DNA from 2 places in the Roseateles albus genome. Region 1 is predicted to be linked to the other one. Evidence: predicted binding sites of a transcription regulator. Region 1 holds the regulator's gene; the other holds the start of a gene.
What was found. Region 1 encodes LexA, which represses DNA repair genes until DNA is damaged. Its sites were predicted from a motif close to ACTGTATNNNNATACAGT; they were not measured.

Region 1 (4,570 bases):
TGTGGTCAAAGGTCCGATCACCATCAATAACCGCGAGATCGATGACCTGATCATCGTGCGCCCGGATGGCGTGCCGACCTATAACTTCTGCGTCGTGGTCGACGATTGGGACATGGCCATCAGCCATGTCTTCCGCGGCGATGAGCATGTCAACAACACGCCCTGGCAGATCAATATCTTCAACGCACTCGGTGCACCATTGCCGCGTTTCGGTCATGTGCCGGTGATTCTGGGTGACGACGGCCAGAAGCTGTCCAAGCGTCGTGGCGCTGTCAGCGTGACTGCTTACGAAGATGCGGGCTATCTGCCCGAGGCAATGTTGAATTACCTGTCGCGCCTGGGTTGGAGTCACGGTGATGAAGAGTTGTTCTCGCGCGAGCAACTGGTGTCGTGGTTTGACGGCACGCACCTGAGCAAGAGTCCGGCGCAATGGGATCCGGCCAAGCTGGAATGGGTGAACAGCCAGTACATCAAGCAAGCCGATGACGAGCGATTGGCCGTTCTGGTAGCTGCTCAATTACTAAAGCGTGGCCTGAATGTCGATGCTGAGGCCTTGGTTCCCATGTGCGCGCTCTTCAAAGACCGCTGCGCGACCACGGTCGCATTGGCGGACTGGCTGAGCATGTACTTCGCGCCGGTCCAGCCCAGCGCTGAAGATTTGGCGGCGCATGTCACCGAAACGGTAAAACCAGCGCTGCAAGCCTTGGCCGCTAAGTTTGCGGAGATTGACTGGAACAAGGTCGCCATTGCCGCTGCGATCAAGGAAACCGTCGCCGCGCATGGTCTGAAGATGCCGCTTTTGGCGATGCCGGTGCGGGCATTGGTGTGCGGACGGGTGCAAACCCCGAGCGTTGATGCTGTGTTGGCACTGTTTCCAAAAGAAATTGTGATCGAACGCTTGCGCAACTCATAAAATTCGTACTACAATCTACGTCTTGCTTGAACAGCGCGAAACGACAAGGCCTTGGAATTCAAGGTTTTGGAAGTTTTAAGGGGGTATAGCTCAGCTGGGAGAGCGCTTGCATGGCATGCAAGAGGTCAACGGTTCGATCCCGTTTATCTCCACCAAATATTATCGGTATAATGTTGATACTATTTGGATGGCGCGCAGTTCAGGAAGTTAGAAGGTTTAGTCCCCTTCGTCTAGAGGCCTAGGACACCACCCTTTCACGGTGACTACAGGGGTTCGAATCCCCTAGGGGACGCCAAGTTTTACAAAGCTTGGTAGTTGTTTGAAAATTTCAAAACAACTACAAATTTGTTAAGTATATATGTGATACACTTATATGCATGGAGTGGTAGTTCAGTTGGTTAGAATACCGGCCTGTCACGCCGGGGGTCGCGGGTTCGAGTCCCGTCCACTCCGCCAAAATTGTGACGTTCAGCAAGATGCTGAATTGGTTTGAAGCAGCGAAGTATTTGCTGTTAGGTATCGCTAAAAGCGGCCAAGATATTGGCCGCTTGTTTTTGAGTAGTGCAGTATTGAATAATCAAGCTTGAACAGCGCGATGCCCGGAATTTGGGGGTATAGCTCAGCTGGGAGAGCGCTTGCATGGCATGCAAGAGGTCAACGGTTCGATCCCGTTTATCTCCACCATTTGCTTTAGGGCGAGTGGCAGGCGCGCAGTTCAGGTGATTAAAATTTGAAGGTTTAGTCCCCTTCGTCTAGAGGCCTAGGACACCACCCTTTCACGGTGACTACAGGGGTTCGAATCCCCTAGGGGACGCCAAGTTTGACAATGCTTGGTATTCGTCGCAAAGATGAATACAAATTTTGTTCGATGCGCTGAAGCAATTCAATGCATTTGGAGTGGTAGTTCAGTTGGTTAGAATACCGGCCTGTCACGCCGGGGGTCGCGGGTTCGAGTCCCGTCCACTCCGCCAATATTGAAAGCCCCGGAAACATTTGTTTCCGGGGCTTTTTCTTTTACTGGTACAGCTTAGGCATCCTATAGCCAGTGCTGCATCATTTTGGATGTACAGCAAGATATCTCAGCCAATAAGATATCTCAGCCAATAAGATATCTCAGTCAATAGAAGCCGAGTTTGTCTGCAAGTCAAACTCAGCTTCACGATAGTTCAGAGAAACATCTGATTTCTTATCAATCCCACCGCCAAGCCCTCAAGCGAGAAACTCTCGTCGCCGGACTTGATGAGAATGGGTGAGAACTCAGGGTTCTCTGGCAAGAGCTCAATACCGCTGCGGCTGCGCTTAAAACGTTTCACCGTGACTTCGTCGCCAATACGGGCCACCACGATTTGGCCATTGCTGGCTTCACTGATCTTCTGGACGGCGAGCAAGTCGCCGTCCATGATGCCAATGTCTTTCATGCTCATGCCCCGCACCTTGAGCAAGAAATCCGGTTGGCGAGCGAACATATTCGCTTCAACGGTATAACTTTGTTCAATATGTTCTTGTGCCAGGATGGGCTGGCCTGCCGCTACCCGGCCTACCAGCGGCAAGGTGAGCTGCGCCAAACTCGCCAAAGGCAGGCTGAATTGAGTGCCAAACGATCGCTGTTTTGACTCTGATTCGGGAGCCTTGCGGCCGTCTCTCGCGTCCCGAGCCTCGTTCAAGGCGCGTAATGTGTCAGACTTCAGCCTGATGCCTCTCGAGGTGCCGCCGACCAATTCGATCACGCCTTTGCGGGCAAGGGCTTGCAGATGTTCTTCGGCGGCATTGGCGGAGCGAAATCCTAACTCTCGTGCAATTTCGGCTCGGGTTGGCGGCGCACCGGTGCTTTCAATGGCGCTGCGTACCAAGTCGAGGATTTGCTGCTGGCGGGCGGTGAGTTTGGGGCTGACATCCATGGAAGTCCTCTTTTATTGCTGGCCTGAATATATATCCAGTAACTGTATTTTCATCCAGGTTGACGAAAATTGCAAAACACAAATGAACTGATCAGTGGTTTGTCCCAAACAAACCGTGCGGATTTGGTGGTGATATTGGGCACCGGCGGCACGATTGCCGGCACAGCGCAAGATGCAGCCGACAACGTCGGCTATCAGGCGGCGCAGTTGGGCGTTGCAGAATTGGTGCAGGCTATTCCGCCTTTGGGGCGACGGCGGCTAGAAACCGAGCAAGTTGCCCAACTAGACAGCAAGGACATGGACTTTGCGACATGGCAAAAGCTCGCTGTACGCGTGGCAGCGCATCTGGCCAGGCCCGAAGTTGCAGGCATCGTCATCACCCACGGTACCGACACCTTGGAGGAAACCGCTTACTTTTTGCATCGCGTATTGGCACCTAGCAAGCCCTTGGTGCTGACCGCTGCGATGCGGCCTGCGACAGCGCTGCAAACCGACGGTCCGCAGAATTTGCTGGATGCCGTCAATGTCGCACTTGACCCTCAAGCGCATGGCGTGCTGGTCGTTTTTGCGGGTGCCGTGCATTCGGCCGCTCAAGTGCGCAAGATTCACAGCTACCGGGTGGATGCTTTCGCTTCGGTCGATGGCGCGCGGCTGGCAGTGGTGGAAGAGGGCGCGGTGCGATGGCTGGGCGCGCTTGAAGCCGGACAGCCGCCCTTTGGGCTGAGCCTTGTCAGTGCCGCAGCAGCGAACTGGCCCCGCGTGGAAGTTTTGCTGAACTACGCCGGCGCTGATGGTGCGATGGTCGATGCGCTGGTCAATTCCGGCGTGAATGGGCTGGTGGTAGCAGGCACCGGCAATGGCAGTCTGTCGCTGAAATTGGACGCCGCCTTGCGCGCAGCCCAGGCACGGGGGGTGGCCGTGCTGCGCAGCACTCGCTGTGATGCCGGCCCGGTGACCGAGTCCGCAGACGCCTTGCCCAGCGCCGGTGCGCTTAGCCCGGTCAAGGCCCGGGTCGAGTTGCTGCTCAGGCTGATGGCGGCCGGCTGACTGGCCGCCATCGAGTCTTAGACCACTGTCAAGGTCACGTCGATATTGCCGCGCGTGGCGTTGGAGTAGGGGCAGACTTGGTGGGCAGCTTGGACCAACTGTTCTGCTGCTTCACGCTCCATGCCGGGCAGGCTGATATGCAAGGCCACCTGGATGCTGAAGCCGGTTGGAATTGGGCCAATGCCCACATCGGCGGTGATGGAAAGATCCGCCGGCAGGGCCGTCTTCGTCTTGCCCGCTACGGCCTTCATCGCGCCAATGAAACAGGCCGAATAGCCCGCCGCAAACAACTGCTCCGGATTGGTGCCAGGGCCACCTGCGCCGCCCAGTTCTTTGGGGGTCGACAAGGTGACGCTGAGCGCGCCGTCCGGGGTTGCCGAGGTGCCTTCGCGGCCACCGGTGGAAGTTGCGTGGGCGGTGTAGAGAACTTTTTCGAGTGCCATTTTGCTGAAGTCTTTCTTCAAGGTTTGAGGGAAGGAACGGGGGAGTTATTGAGCTGCTGGCGCAGCTGATGCAGGCGCTGCGTCAGTGATTGGAGCTCTTCAAGCGTGCAGGCGGTCGCGCAGGCCATTTGTGGCGGAATCTGGCGGGCTCGCACGCGTAGCGCGTTACCTGCTTCACTCAGGAAAATATCGACCCGGCGCTCATCGTCAAGAGCGCGTCGTCGATTGATCAAGCCATTGTTTTCGAGGCGTTTGAGCAAGGGCGTTAG
Region 2 (4,570 bases), on a different contig from region 1:
CTGAGTGACTTTGACCGTCGAGCTGAAAATGCTGCGCTTGCCACGGAAACAGGCTACTACCACTGAAAGTTGGGTCTAAGACTAAGTTCTCAGCATGGCTTTCCTGCGAAACCGTCAACAACAAAGCCAGTACCGTCAATGCAACGGCCCCGGTTCTTTTTGATGTGCTGCGAATATGACTGCTTTGGAGTGAATATTTTTTGACCATCGAGTGCTTCCCTGTTGATTTGAGCCTGAACTTGTCAAGCAGACCTATTGAAGTCTCAACAAGGGGTTGCCGTCCTGACCTTTGGAGCCAAAGATGCGACCCTACAAACCGCCCCCCCTAAGATAGTGGCGAGGTAGATGTGTTGTAGGGGCCAGGTGGCCGGTGACAGGCAGCAACAGAAATAGCACCGCCATCAAGATATCAACCGAGTTCCAAGTTCGTCCGCAACTAAGCCCTAACAATCGCCATATCGCCCCAGCAAGTCGTGTACTGAGGCGTCCGCCGCTCCTGCTTCATTGCCCACCCCTTGCGGTCAATTTCCAACCCCGCGCCGGCAAGCTTCAACGAGCCTCGCCCGTACCGTCCATTGACCGCATCCATCGCTGACATCAATTTCACGCGGTCTCGCTGTCCGCTTTGATGGCAAGCTACTGCCGCCCCAGACAAACCCGAACCCTGTTCGCTACCAGGCCCTGGTAAGGGCTCTATGAAATCAAAGTCCAGCTCCATCTGCTGCACGTCCGTTGACTGCAAATCAACCAACATCACACCAGCCTTGGCGTACTTGAAGCCTGTCTTGTAGATGCCGCGCAGACCTGCAATCGCCGAAGTCACAAGCAGCGCGCTGTCGGCCGTGGGGCGAACTAAAGGCACAGTCACGGTAGCGCTGTACTGAGGGTCATCCTTGCGGAAGGGACTTGTTCGTATAAACACGACGATTGCCCCTGCTGCACTACCCTGCCCTCGCAGTTTCTCTGCCGCGCGACTTGTGTATTCAGTGATGGCGGTCGCCAGGTCCCTCCCCTTCGTCACCACATGACCGAAGGAACGACTCACCATAATTTGCTGTTTCGGCGCGGGTTCGTCATCGACTTCAATACATTGAACTCCCTGCAGTTCACGCACGGTCTTTTCGAGCACCACAGAGAAGTGTCGTCTGACCGTGGAGGCATCAAGCCGCACCAGGTCAAGAACTGTGGACACGCCACCATCACGGAGTTGTGCGCCGATGCGCTTGCCAACGCCCCAGACTTCACCGACATCTGTGGCGGCAAAGACAGCATGCAATTCGTCTTGCGACATCGCGCCGAGGTGACAGACCTGAGCCAGCCTCTCAGGGTAGCTGCCCGGCTTGCGTTCGGTGGTTTTGGAGATGTAGTTGGCAAGCTTGGCCAGAGTCTTTGTCGGTCCGATGCCAACGCCGCAGGGGATACCAACCCACTGCAGAATTCGAGCACGCATATTCCGACACATAACGACCAAATCACCCTGAACACCCGTGAAGTCCAGAAATGACTCGTCAATGGAGTAATTCTCTTGCCTCGGGGCATAGCTCGACGCGACAACCATCATCCTGTAAGACATGTCGCCATAGAGCGCAAAATTTGCGCTCAAAGCAACGAGGCCATGGTCCCGCTCGAAGTCTTTGCATTGAAACCAAGGGTGGCCCATGCGCACGCCAAGAGCTTTGGCTTCATTTGAGCGCGCGATGGCGCAACCGTCGTTATTGGATAGAACTACGACGGGCCGGCCGACAAGTGAAGGCCTGAAGACTCGCTCGCAAGACACATAGAAATTATTGCCATCAACAAGCGCAAACATAGCGGGGCGACATGCTGAGTTCAGACGCGCATCGATTTGATGGCAGTCGTGACAACCCCCCAGACTTCAACGGTCTGTCCGTCGCGTGGAAGGATGTCCGGATAGGTCGGGTTAGCAGCTTGGAGCTTCAAATTGCTGCCGCGCTTCCATAGTCGCTTGACAGTGAACTCTCCGTCAACGACGGCGACCACAACATGACCATGGGATGGTTTGATGGCCCGGTCGACAAGTACAACGTCACCGTCATCAATGCCAGCTTCCCGCATAGAAGCTCCCCGCACGCGCATCAGAAAGGTCGCCTGCGGGTGTTTGATGAGTTCCTTGTTGAGGTCAATGCGCTCGACACCGTGGTCTTCAGCAGGCGAGGGAAAGCCAGCTTGAACTGAGCCCAGAAGGCTCTTCACCCAGGCCCCATCCACGGCCACAACGGGCACTGGAGAGGAGGGACCATCTGTCGAGCAACGTGCTTGAGAAATACTGTACATTCATACAGTTTAAACCCTGCTCGGGCAGAAGGGCCATAAACAAAATTCTTGACCTTTGCAGCATCCTTGCTGACGCAGCGACATGTTCAGCCTGTTTATGGCTTAACGGTCGGCGTGACCCTCAGCGTTGGAGACTCACGTTGGCGGGGTTTTCTACCTCTGCGTGCACAACCAAGGCGCTGGCTGCCCGACGGAGAAATATCGCTTGCTTTGCATAACAACTCCAAGCCAACAAAGGACATCATCCAAGTCCTGGGGGTCTCCTCCGGCGCCTTCCAAGGCTTCGCAAACAGCTACATGACTTGCCGGTGCGGTAAGCCCAAGAAGCCAGTGCACCAGCAATTCACACTCGAAGGGCTCGGGAGCATTCTTACCAAGCTCCCCTGCCCACCTAAGTAGTCGCTCAGTATCCGGCCAACGGCTAAGCCATTGGATGTGCAGTGTCGATTCCTCAGCTGCAGTGACCGTCGCAACTTTCACAAATCTTGGCTCACGTGGTCGGATTTGCAACTTGCCATGAGCGACGAAAAAGCCGCCGTCATTCCAAAACAAAAAACCACATGCCCGAAGGTATCGCACGTAAGCATTGACCGCCGCTCGAAGTCCTTCGAACCAGCCGCTTCTGGCGCCGAAGCGTTCGGTAAGCCAACGGCAAATAGCTTGCTGGCTTGGCAGACAACTTCCTGCGCGTTTATTCAAAATGAATTGGGCAAAAAGAGCCCCCTGCCAGAGGTCATTTTCAGCCCACACGGCACCCTCGCCCTCCCGCAAGGTCACTCTGAGATAACTTGGAAACCGTGACCGTGAAATGCCAAGTTCGTCTTCTAACCTTCTCCACTTCTCAGCAGATGGCAGAGCCTTGTACCGCTCATTGGCCAATTGTTCGGCATCCTTAACGGCAGGCCCCATCTTGCGACCAGAAAGCCCTATCAGCTTGCCAGCACGCCACACTTCGAACCCGACAAGAAGCTCCGCTTCCCAAGCCGCTCGTTGCGGATGGAACAACCAAGTCTTGTTTTCAACCTCGTGAATTACATAGCGCTCAAGTTCTTCGAAGGTAAATATCCTTCCAACTGACTTCGAAAGATTCACCTCGATGCAGGGAAGGCCAACATGACTCAAGTAGGCCCGTTTGTCGACACCTACAGCGTGTGTAACCCTAATTTCCACGGCAACAACTGCAGATGCGATGTAGCCCAGTACGTCAGGCCGGACATCTTGAACGCTCTTCTCTATGGCGACAGAATCGAACAGCCACCTTTTAGGCTCATGGAACACTCTGTGCGCTGTGAACGTGCCGAAAACAGGGTCAATTCGAACAGCCTCAATGGGCAGCCCGGGCAGTTGAATCCACAGCTTGTCAGCAACTATTTGCTTGGCAGCCATGTGCAGAGATGTCTCGGGACCCGTCGCGCAATCCGCTCCTAGTAGGTGGGCAAAGTGATTGACGTTTACCTCACCCTTTTTGGCCACAAGGGGTGCCCCACAGCCGGGGCAAACGCAACCGCAGGCGATGCCACGGGGTGTTTCGCGGACGTCGACAAGCCGACCATCCAACTGCAGGCCAAAAGGAATATGCCGCACTTACTGAATCATCGACATAAATTTGTCGGATAGCACCACACACTCCAGTAGGCAACGATGGGAGCGATAGTTGTTGAATGCAATGTGCGTCTCATTGGGCCATCAAAATGGTCCCAAAACTTGTCAGCCCACTTTGTTGGCAAGCAAATCCTCAGCCGTCTTGCCTGCAGCAATTGCCGCCTTAAACCAACCAGGTCGAGTGCCCTTGCCTGTCCAATTGTTGCCAGCCCCATCCGTGTATTTGATGACCCCGGCAGGCTTCTTGACCGCGGCGTTCTTGCGCGGCTTCTTTGTCGGAACGTCAGCTTTGGCAATTACAGCTTTGCGCCCTTTGCGCCCGACAAGGCCAAGGTCCTCTGCCGTCAATTTGTAGTGCTCGATTGCGCCTTTGATTCTCTCGATGACTTCAGCGACTTCTTTGCGTCGGAGAGTGTCAGCCTTTGCCTGCAGTGCGGCGATTTGGGCGTTAATTGCAGCGAGAGCAGTGCCGGGATTCTTAGTAGCCATGTTTGGGACCTCTTTGTGGGCAGCGTAAGGACTGGATGTTCAGGAGAACGCTACTGCTTGAATGTTAGCAAGACTCAAGTCAACTCGGTAGGACCTGCCCGCAATTGACATTAGCGTCGTTCAAAGGGACACGGAACATGGAAATGCCTTGCTGGCAAATCTCGCTCAACCTCGGCCATCTACC

Region 2: the regulator LexA is predicted to act here: its motif matches at 2,287-2,304, upstream of PRZ03_RS09345 (LexA family protein).

Annotation. Positions count from the first base shown of each region.
Region 1 is NZ_JAQQXT010000016.1:80,036-84,605, forward strand. It holds gene gltX (glutamate--tRNA ligase) at 1-913, shown strand, start outside; tRNA gene PRZ03_RS20780 (tRNA-Ala) at 993-1,068, shown strand; tRNA gene PRZ03_RS20785 (tRNA-Glu) at 1,133-1,208, shown strand; tRNA gene PRZ03_RS20790 (tRNA-Asp) at 1,293-1,369, shown strand; tRNA gene PRZ03_RS20795 (tRNA-Ala) at 1,522-1,597, shown strand; tRNA gene PRZ03_RS20800 (tRNA-Glu) at 1,655-1,730, shown strand; tRNA gene PRZ03_RS20805 (tRNA-Asp) at 1,808-1,884, shown strand; gene lexA (transcriptional repressor LexA) at 2,080-2,811, opposite strand; gene PRZ03_RS20815 (asparaginase) at 2,911-3,858, shown strand; gene PRZ03_RS20820 (organic hydroperoxide resistance protein) at 3,876-4,301, opposite strand; gene PRZ03_RS20825 (MarR family winged helix-turn-helix transcriptional regulator) at 4,319-4,570, opposite strand, start outside.
Region 2 is NZ_JAQQXT010000004.1:408,928-413,497, reverse strand. It holds gene PRZ03_RS09355 (PEP-CTERM sorting domain-containing protein) at 1-208, opposite strand, end outside; gene PRZ03_RS09350 (Y-family DNA polymerase) at 437-1,810, opposite strand; gene PRZ03_RS09345 (LexA family protein) at 1,831-2,214, opposite strand; gene PRZ03_RS09340 (hypothetical protein) at 2,449-3,681, opposite strand; partial or broken gene PRZ03_RS24165 (competence protein CoiA family protein) at 3,718-3,879, opposite strand; gene PRZ03_RS09335 (H-NS histone family protein) at 4,003-4,386, opposite strand; partial or broken gene PRZ03_RS09330 (DUF1810 domain-containing protein) at 4,566-4,570, opposite strand, start outside.